DNA from 2 places in the Streptomyces sp. NPDC001728 genome. Region 1 is predicted to be linked to the other one. Evidence: riboswitches for the same ligand, from Rfam matches in the RefSeq annotation. Region 1 holds a riboswitch; the other holds the start of a gene.
The links. Region 1 has a riboswitch for cyclic di-AMP ahead of ABT154_RS30370 (transglycosylase family protein). Riboswitches for the same ligand answer to the same signal wherever they lie in the genome.

Region 1 (4,382 bases):
CGTTGCGCTGGGCCATCTCGACGGCGTCCAGCGTCTCGGTCAGCGAGCCGATCTGGTTGACCTTGACCAGGAGGGCGTTCGCGGTGCCCTCCTCGATGCCGCGGGCCAGACGCTCCGGGTTGGTGACGAAGAGGTCGTCGCCGACGATCTGGACCTTGGCGCCCAGCTTGTCGGTGAGGACCTTCCAGCCCGCCCAGTCGTCCTCGAACAGCGGGTCCTCGATGGAGACCATCGGGTACGCGGAGACGAGCTCCTCGTAGTACTCGGTCATCTCGGCGGCCGAGCGGGACTTGCCCTCGAACTCGTACTTGCCGTCCTTGTAGAACTCGGACGCGGCGACGTCGAGCGCGAGCGCGACGTCGGAGCCCGGGGTGTAGCCGGCCTCCTTGATGGCCTCGACGATGAGGTCGAGTGCGGCGCGGTTCGACTCGAGGTTCGGGGCGAAGCCGCCCTCGTCGCCGAGGCCGGTGGAGAGGCCCTTGCGCTTCAGCACGCCCTTGAGCGTGTGGTAGATCTCGGCGCCCCAGCGGAGGGCCTCGGAGAAGGACTCCGCGCCGATCGGGGCGATCATGAACTCCTGGATGTCGACGTTGGAGTCGGCGTGCGACCCACCGTTCAGGATGTTCATCATCGGAACGGGCAGCAGGTGCGCGTTCGGGCCGCCGAGGTAGCGGAAGAGGGGGAGGTCCGAGGCCTCGGAGGCGGCGTGCGCGACGGCGAGGGAGACGCCGAGGATGGCGTTGGCGCCGAGCGAGCCCTTGTTCTCCGTGGCGTCCAGGTCGAACATGGCCTGGTCGATCAGGCGCTGCTCGGTGGCGTCGTAGCCGACGAGCTCCGGGCCGATCTGCTCGATGACGGCGAGGACGGCCTTCTCGACACCCTTGCCCATGTAGCGGTTCGGGTCACCGTCGCGAAGCTCGATGGCCTCGAACGCACCGGTGGAGGCGCCGGACGGAACGGCAGCACGGCCGGTGCTGCCGTCGTCGAGGCCGACCTCGACCTCGACCGTGGGGTTGCCTCGGGAGTCCAGGATTTCCCGGGCTACGACGACGTCGATGGACGGCACGAGCATCTCCTTTTTGGGATGTGACGCTGGATGTGACGCATGGCCGGCGCAGGGTCGACCGGCCTTGCGACAAGAGCCTAACCGGCGCGGAGCCTCCGGCCAGCCGGGCGCCCGCCCCCTGGGACGAAAAAGGACCCAAGGGCATGCATCCCGGGACGAAGGACCCCGTATCTACTGGACAGTAACCGCAAAGCGCCCCTGGAACGGGGGAACCCCGGCCCGACGCGCACGGGGGAGGGCGCGTCGGGCCGGGGTGGTCACCGCGGGCGGGTCGTGGGGTCCGTGCGAGCCGCCGGACTCACAGGGACCGCCGGGCCCTACTTCAGGTGGAGCTGCTGGCCCGGGTAGATGAGGTCGGCGTTCTCGACGACGTCCTTGTTCAGCTCGAAGAGCTTGGCCCAGCCGCCCTTGACGCCGTGCGCCTGGGCGATCTTGCTGAGGGTGTCGCCGGCCACGACCTTGTACTCGCCGTCACCCTTCTTGACCGTCTTGCCGGCCGGGGTGGTGACGGTCTGCTTGGCGGCCTTCGGCGCGGCCTGCTGCTGCGCGGCCTTCTTCGGGGCCTGGCGCTGCTCGCTGCGGGTGGTCGGCTGCTCGGCCTTCCGCTCCGGCTTCGGCTGCTGGCTCGGCTGCTGGGTGGCGCTCTTCGGGGTGCTCTCGGCGGCGCCGCCGTCGTAGGAGGCACCGGAGAGGCCCACACCGCAGCTCGGCCAGGCACCCTTGCCCTGGCCCGCGAGGACCTTCTCGCCGATGGCGATCTGCTGGGACTTCGACGCCTGGTTGGCGGTCGAGGCGTAGGCGGTGCCGCCGTACGCGGCCCAGGTGGAGGCCGAGAACTGGAGGCCGCCGTAGTAGCCGTTGCCCGTGTTGATGGACCAGTTGCCGCCGGACTCGCACTGGGCGACGCGGTCCCACTCGGAGACCGTGGCGGCCGAGGCGGTGCCCGCGGTCATCAGCGGGGCGGCGACGGCGACACCGGTGACGCCGACGAGCGTGGCGACCTGGGTGGCCTTGGAGGGACGACGGTGTTTGCCCTTACCGGAAAACAGCATGGAAGTACTCCTCACCGACGCCTGTGAGGTGAGCTGTCGGGTTCGGGCCGGAAAGTTGCCCGGCCGCGTGTCCTTGCACGCGGCTTCACCCCAAGCCCGTCGTCGGCCGTCTTTCTCAACGGCCGGGACCGGCACTTACCTTGGGTCCCCCACTCCTGCCTTCGGCGCTGACGCGACGACTGTTCCCATCGGCCGACGGCAGGATTCGGCGTTTCGGTCGACGGGGCCCGCGGTGGCGAGCGGTGACGACCGTAGACACAGACCCACTGGAAGTTCAAAGAGGCGCATTGCGGAAATATCGCCCCTGCTTGCCTTCCGGTTGGGAGTGTTTGCGCAGGTGAGAGGTGACGGGAGCGGATTTCTCGGACGGGACACGCCAGTTGGGGCGAAGAGACCCATGTCTCACTTACCCAGATCCGGACATTTGATCCCGAATCACTCCTTCTTCGCGAGCGAACCGTTCGTCAGGTCAAGGCTCTGACCAGGAAGGATGAGGTCCGGATCGACACCGACGGTCCGGCGGTTGGCGTCATAGAGCGCCGTCCAGCCTCCGGGGAGTTCGTTCTGCTGTGCGATGTCGGACAGGCTGTCACCCGGCCGCACGGTGTACGCGCCCGAAGTGCCGGAAGTGTCCGTTGCGCCCGAATCCTTCGCGGCGTCAGGCGCGGGCGTCGCCGCGGTGTCCCCCGCCAGCTCGACGCCGGTCGAGGCGTGTCGGCCCGATTCGGGCGAAGTGCCCGGCTTCGCACCACCCTCCGGAGCGGCCCCGCCCCGGTGCTTCCCGGTCCCGGGAGTGGCCGACGACACGTCATCACCCGGCATGCCGGGCATGGCGGACGAGTCCGGCGTAGCGGACGTATCGGGCGCAGCGGGAGCGGTCGGGGTGCCCGGAGTGGTGGACGTTCCCGGCGTCGTGGCCGCCGGAGGCGTCGTCGGCGCGGTGGGGGTCACAGGAGTGGTCGGGGTGCCGGGAGCGGCGGGCGTGGCCGTACGGGCGTCCCGCTCGGCCGTCCGCGCCGCACCGGCGGTGTCGGAGGACGGCAGGCCCGAGGTCCGGTTCGACTCGGCGACCGGTCCCGCGGGCGCCTTCGGCAGCGCGGCCGGGCCCGGGTTCACGCCGGGGGCCGTGCCGTCGTTCTTCAGGCCGGCGATCGGTGCGCAGGTGGCCCATTCCAGGGAGCCCTTCGCGAGCGCCTTCTCGGCCACCGCGATCTGCTGGGCGCGGCTGGCCAGGTCGGGGCTGGGCGCGTACGCCAGGCCGCCGTGGCGCTCCCAGCTGCCCTGGGTGAACTGGAGGCCGCCGTACATGCCGTTGCCGAAGTTGGCGTTCCACTGACCGCCGGACTCGCACTCGGCGACCCGGTCCCAGGTGGCGGCGTCGGCGGCGGAGGCGGATCCGGTGGCGAGCAGCGGCAGCGCCATGGCGGATCCGGTCACGCCCGCGGCGACGACGAGGGCGGGGGCCTGACGGGGGCGACGGTGTCGTCCGTTCCCGGAACGCATAGGAGCGCCTTTCGCGTGACGGCTGAGACTGCGGCGAAACGTAGCCGCATTCGAACGCTCATCACAAGTCGATGGCCGCACGATCACGCGAAGATCACATTCTTGACACTCCGTCAGTTCACCGTGGGATCACGGGAGACGTACGGATGGGGAGAACTCCACCGGAAGCGTGCGCAATCCACGCATGATGAGCCCGCCGCGCCACCGCAGTTCGTCCGGATCGGCGGCAAGTCGCAGGTCCGGAAGGCGAGTCAGCAGGGTGGCCAGCGCCGTCTGCCCTTCGAGGCGGGCGAGCGGCGCACCCAGGCAGTAGTGGATGCCGTGGCCGTACCCGAGGTGCTGGTTGTCGCGCCGGGCGAGGTCGAGGACGTCCGGCCCCTCGAACCGCTCCGGGTCCCGGTCGGCGGCGGCGAGCACCACGAGCACGGGGTCGCCCGCCGGGATCTCCTGGCCGCCGACGGTCAGGTTCTGGGTGGCGTACCGCCAGGTGGCCATCTCCACGGGCCCGTCGTACCGCAGCAGCTCCTCGATGCCGGTCTCCAGGAGTCCGGTCTCACCGGCGGCGATCGAGGCCTGGAGGCGCTCGCGCTGCTCGGGGTGACGGAGAAGCGCGTAAAGTCCGTTTCCGACCAGATTTACGGTGGTTTCGAAGCCGGCGAAGAGCAGGATGAAGGCCATCGCGGCGGCCTCGTTCTCGGTGAGGTGCTCACCGTGGTCGGAGGCCTTGATGAGCCCCGAGATGAGGTCGTCCCCGGGCTCCT
Region 2 (4,382 bases), on a different contig from region 1:
GAGTGGCTCGACCGCCTCGGCACCGTCGCGGGTCGCGCCGACGAACTGTGCCGCTTCGCCGTGCTGTTCGGTGACCCGCAGCTCGCCCTGACGGCCGTGGACCGCGTCCTGGACATCACCGCCGAGGAGGTGCAGGCCGCCGCCGCGGCCAAGCTGCGCCCCGACAACCGCGCGGTGCTGGTCTACGAGCCCCTGGCGACCGAACAGAGCGAGAGCGACAGCGACGAGGAAGAGGGGGCGGACCAGTGACCGACACTGCCGCGTCTTTGACGAGCATGGACTTCCACCCGCAGCCGGCGCCCGGTGTCGCTCGCCCCTGGGCCTTCCCGGCCCCGGACCGCGGCGCCCTGGACAACGGTCTGACGCTGCTCACCAGCCACCGTCCCGGCCAGCAGGTCGTGGCCGTGGAGATCTTCCTGCCGGCCCCGCTGGACGCCGAGCCCGCCGGGCTCGACGGCGTCGCGACCATCATGGCCCGCGCGCTCTCCGAGGGCACCGACAAGCACAGTGCCGAGGAGTTCGCGGCCGAGCTGGAGCGCTGCGGCGCCACGCTCGACGCGCACGCGGACCACCCGGGCGTACGGGTCTCCCTGGAGGTCCCGGTCTCCCGGCTGCACAAGGCGCTCGGGCTGCTCTCCGAGGCCCTGATCGCCCCGGCGTTCCTGGACACCGAGGTCGAGCGTCTGGTGCGCAACCGGCTGGACGAGATCCCGCACGAGACCGCCAACCCGGCCCGTCGCGCGGCCAAGCAGCTCTCCAAGGAGCTGTTCCCGGCCGAGTCCCGGATGTCCCGGCCGCGCCAGGGCACGGAGGAGACCGTCGAGGCGATCGACGCCGCCGCCGTCCGCGCCTTCTTCGAGGCGCACGTCCGGCCCGCGACGGCCACCGCCGTGGTCGTCGGCGACCTGACCGGCGTCGACCTGGACAAGGTCCTCGCGGAGACCCTGGGTGCCTGGACCGGCGAGCCGGCCGAGCCGCTCCCGATGCCGCCGATCACCGCGGACGACACCGGACGGGTCGTCATCGTGGACCGTCCGGGCGCCGTCCAGACCCAGTTGCTGATCGGCCGCATCGGCGCCGACCGGCACGCCCGCGTCTGGCCGGCCCAGGTGCTGGGCTCTTACTGCCTCGGTGGCACCCTCACCTCGCGACTCGACCGGGTCCTGCGCGAGGAGAAGGGCTACACCTACGGCGTGCGGGCCTTCGGGCAGGTGCTCCGCTCGGACGCCGAGGGGAACGGCGCCGCGATGCTCGCCATCAGCGGTTCCGTCGACACCCCCAACACGGGCCCGGCTCTCGACGACCTGTGGAGGGTGCTGCGCACCCTGGCAGCCGAGGGGCTCACGGACGCGGAGCGCGAGACGGCCGTGCAGAACCTGGTGGGCGTCGCGCCGCTCAAGTACGAGACGGCCGCCTCGGTCGCCGGGACGCTCGCCGACCAGGTCGAGCAGCACCTCCCGGACGACTACCAGGCGCAGTTGTACGCGCGCCTGGCCGAGACCGGCACGGTCGAGGCGACCGCGGCCGTGGTCAGCGCCTTCCCGGTGGACCGGCTCGTCACCGTCCTGGTGGGCGACGCGGCGCAGATCGCGGAGCCGGTGCGCGCGCTCGGCATCGGTGAAGTGACGGTCGTGACCGGCTGATTCCGGTCGCCGAACCGGCAACGGAGAACCCCGACGGGATAGTTCGTCGGGGTTCTCCGCTTTGTCCGTATTGACGGTAAGTCTCATCGTATGGCCTGTGGCATGTCTTACAAAAAGCGCGTCTGGTTGGTGATCGACAGGCGATCCGCATAGCGTCGGTGCGGCTGTTCGCCAGTTGCACGCGCCGCATCCGCGGCATCGGACAGTCATCGCCGAGTCCCCGTCAGGCGCGAGCCTGGGGAGCCGGGGACCCACGCGTAGTCCCTGGGGTGAATCGGGCGCCTTCGTCTCGTACGGAGGGGCTCGTAGGAGACCTTCCTGCTCCGAACCCGTCAGCTAACCCGGTAGGCGAGAAGGAAGGAAAGGACCAGCCCCTCCATGGCGTTCACCCGTGCCACCGGGAAGCATCGTGCTCCGAGCCGGACGGTGCGCCGCACGGCGGGCATCGCCGGCGTCGCGACGCTCGCCACCACCGGCGTCATCGGAACCCTCGCCTCCCCGGCGCTCGCCGCCGACACGGACAACCGCTCCGTCGAGGACACCGGCCTCACCCGGGTCATCACCGAGGACTCCCTCGCGGACCGGCTCAACGCCCAGGCCGACGCCCAGGACCGGGAGGCCTTCGAGGCCGCCGCCAAGGCGAAGGCCCAGGCCGAGGCGAAGCGCAAGGCCGAGGCCCGCGCCAAGGAGATCCGTCAGGCCAAGGAGCGCGCCGCCCGCGAGGCCGAGCGCCGTCGTCTGGCCTCCTTCCAGCTCCCCGTCGACGGCTCTTACGTGTCCACCGGCTACAAGACCGGCGGCTCGCTCTGGTCCTCCGGCAGCCACTCCGGCATCGACTTCCACGCCGCCTACGGCAGCAACGTCGTCTCCGTCGGCTCCGGCACCGTCGTCGAGGCCGGCTGGGGCGGCGCGTACGGCAACAACATCGTCATCCGGATGCACGACGGCACGTACACCCAGTACGGCCACCTGTCCTCCATCGACGTGTACGTCGGCCAGAGCGTCGAGCCCGGCCAGCACATAGGCGTCTCCGGCTCGACCGGCAACTCGACCGGCCCGCACCTCCACTTCGAGGCGCGCACGAGCCCCGACTACGGCTCGGACATCAACCCGCTGTCCTACCTGCGCGCCCGCGGCGTCAACGTCTGACACCGGCGGCACGCATCACAAAAGCCCCGGCTCGTGCTGAGCCGGGGCTTTTCGTCGGTCGAAAACCCTTCACATTCCGTGCGGCCATCGGAAATACCCACGGGCTGCAATAGAGTCGGAGGCCGGGCGCGGAAAGGCGCCGATCGAATTGTCTCGCGCGACCAAGGCGGAGGTCGGACATGCGCATTCCCGCGCACTCGGTGTGCACGGCGATCCGGGACGACATCGTCTCCGGCGTCTTCGAGCGGGGGAGCCGGCTGACCGAGGACCAGCTCGCCCGTCGGTACGGGGTCTCCCGCGTCCCGGTCCGTGAGGCGCTGCGCACCCTGGAGTCGGAGGGCTTCGTCGTCACCCGCCGCCACGCGGGCGCCCAGGTCGCCGAGCCCACCGAGCAGGAGGCGGCCGATCTGCTCGACATGCGGGCGCTGCTCGAACCGCTGGGGGCGGCGCGGGCGGCCCAGCGGCGTACGGAGGCGCATCTCAAGGTCCTCCGCGGCCTGGTCAGGCTGGGTCAGGAGCGGGCCAGGCGCGGCCAGGGCGAGGATCTGCGCTCACTCGGCGGCTGGTTCCACGAGACGCTCGCGCAGGCCTCCGGGAGCCCCGCCCTGACGGCGCTGCTGACCCAGCTGCGGCACAAGATCGCCTGGATGTACGTGGTCGAGCAGCCCGAACGGCCGGTGGAGGCCTGGGCCGAGCACGGCGCGATCGTGGACGCCGTGGCGCGCGGCGACGCCGAGCGGGCGAGGGCGCTGACGGCGCTGCACGCGGAACGCTCGCAGGCGCTGCACCGGCTCAAGAGGCCGGACCGGGGCCGTGTGAGGGTTTCGCAACATGTCGTCAACACGGCGAGTGCCCGGAATTAACGCGGGCGCCGTATACAAGGAATGGGAATTCGGCGGGGGTGTTTCGGGGTGCCCGTATTATCTCTTGCTGCCGTCCGTCCTTTTGTGCTGCCGGGGAATCGGGCGGCACGAGAGGGCGAAAGAGGGCGCGTGAAAGTCCGGCGGAAAGCGAAGGGCCGTACCTGCCGGGGTTCCGGCGGGCACGGCCCTTCGTCGTACGGGTGGGTCGGGTGGACCCGGATCAGACGGTCTCGGGGAGCTCGTCCAGGCCCTCCGCGACCAGCTTCGCCAGGCGGTCCAGCGCGACCTCGGCGCCGTCGGCCTCCGAAGCGAGGACGATCTCCTCGCCGCCCTGCGCGCCCAGACCGAGCACCGCGAGCATGGAGGCGGCGTTCACGGGCGTGCCGTCGGACTTGGCGATCGTCACCGGAACGCCGGAAGCCGTGGCGGCACGGACGAAGATGGACGCGGGGCGGGCGTGCAGGCCCTCGGCCCAGCCGACGTTGACGCGGCGCTCAGCCATGGTGTTGCCCTTCAAGTCTTAAGCGGTTGTCTAGACCAGTCTCTCACGGGATGCTCCGTGCTCACGCCGACCTCGGACCCGGATCGGACCGCCTTTCGGCCCTTGTGTGCCGCGCCCGGCGTGCTCCTACCTTGCACGGCGCACCCCCGCCGCGCGACCGATGTCGCCGCTGTGTCGCGACCGTGTCGTGACCGGTGCCGGGGCCGGTGCCGCGACCGGTGCGGT

Region 2: linked by a shared signal. The riboswitch ahead of ABT154_RS20325 (M23 family metallopeptidase) and the one ahead of ABT154_RS30370 (transglycosylase family protein) in region 1 are both predicted to bind cyclic di-AMP.

Annotation. Positions count from the first base shown of each region.
Region 1 is NZ_JBEOZK010000027.1:37,560-41,941, reverse strand. Features, by position in the region: gene eno (phosphopyruvate hydratase) at 1-1,072, opposite strand, end outside; gene ABT154_RS30370 (transglycosylase family protein) at 1,384-2,118, opposite strand; cyclic di-AMP (ydaO/yuaA leader) riboswitch at 2,122-2,295, opposite strand; gene ABT154_RS30365 (LysM peptidoglycan-binding domain-containing protein) at 2,554-3,621, opposite strand; gene ABT154_RS30360 (cytochrome P450 family protein) at 3,751-4,382, opposite strand, start outside.
Region 2 is NZ_JBEOZK010000013.1:42,954-47,335, reverse strand. Features, by position in the region: gene ABT154_RS20335 (M16 family metallopeptidase) at 1-249, shown strand, start outside; gene ABT154_RS20330 (M16 family metallopeptidase) at 276-1,643, shown strand; cyclic di-AMP (ydaO/yuaA leader) riboswitch at 1,844-2,009, shown strand; gene ABT154_RS20325 (M23 family metallopeptidase) at 2,022-2,792, shown strand; gene ABT154_RS20320 (GntR family transcriptional regulator) at 2,972-3,655, shown strand; gene ABT154_RS20315 (HPr family phosphocarrier protein) at 3,876-4,157, opposite strand.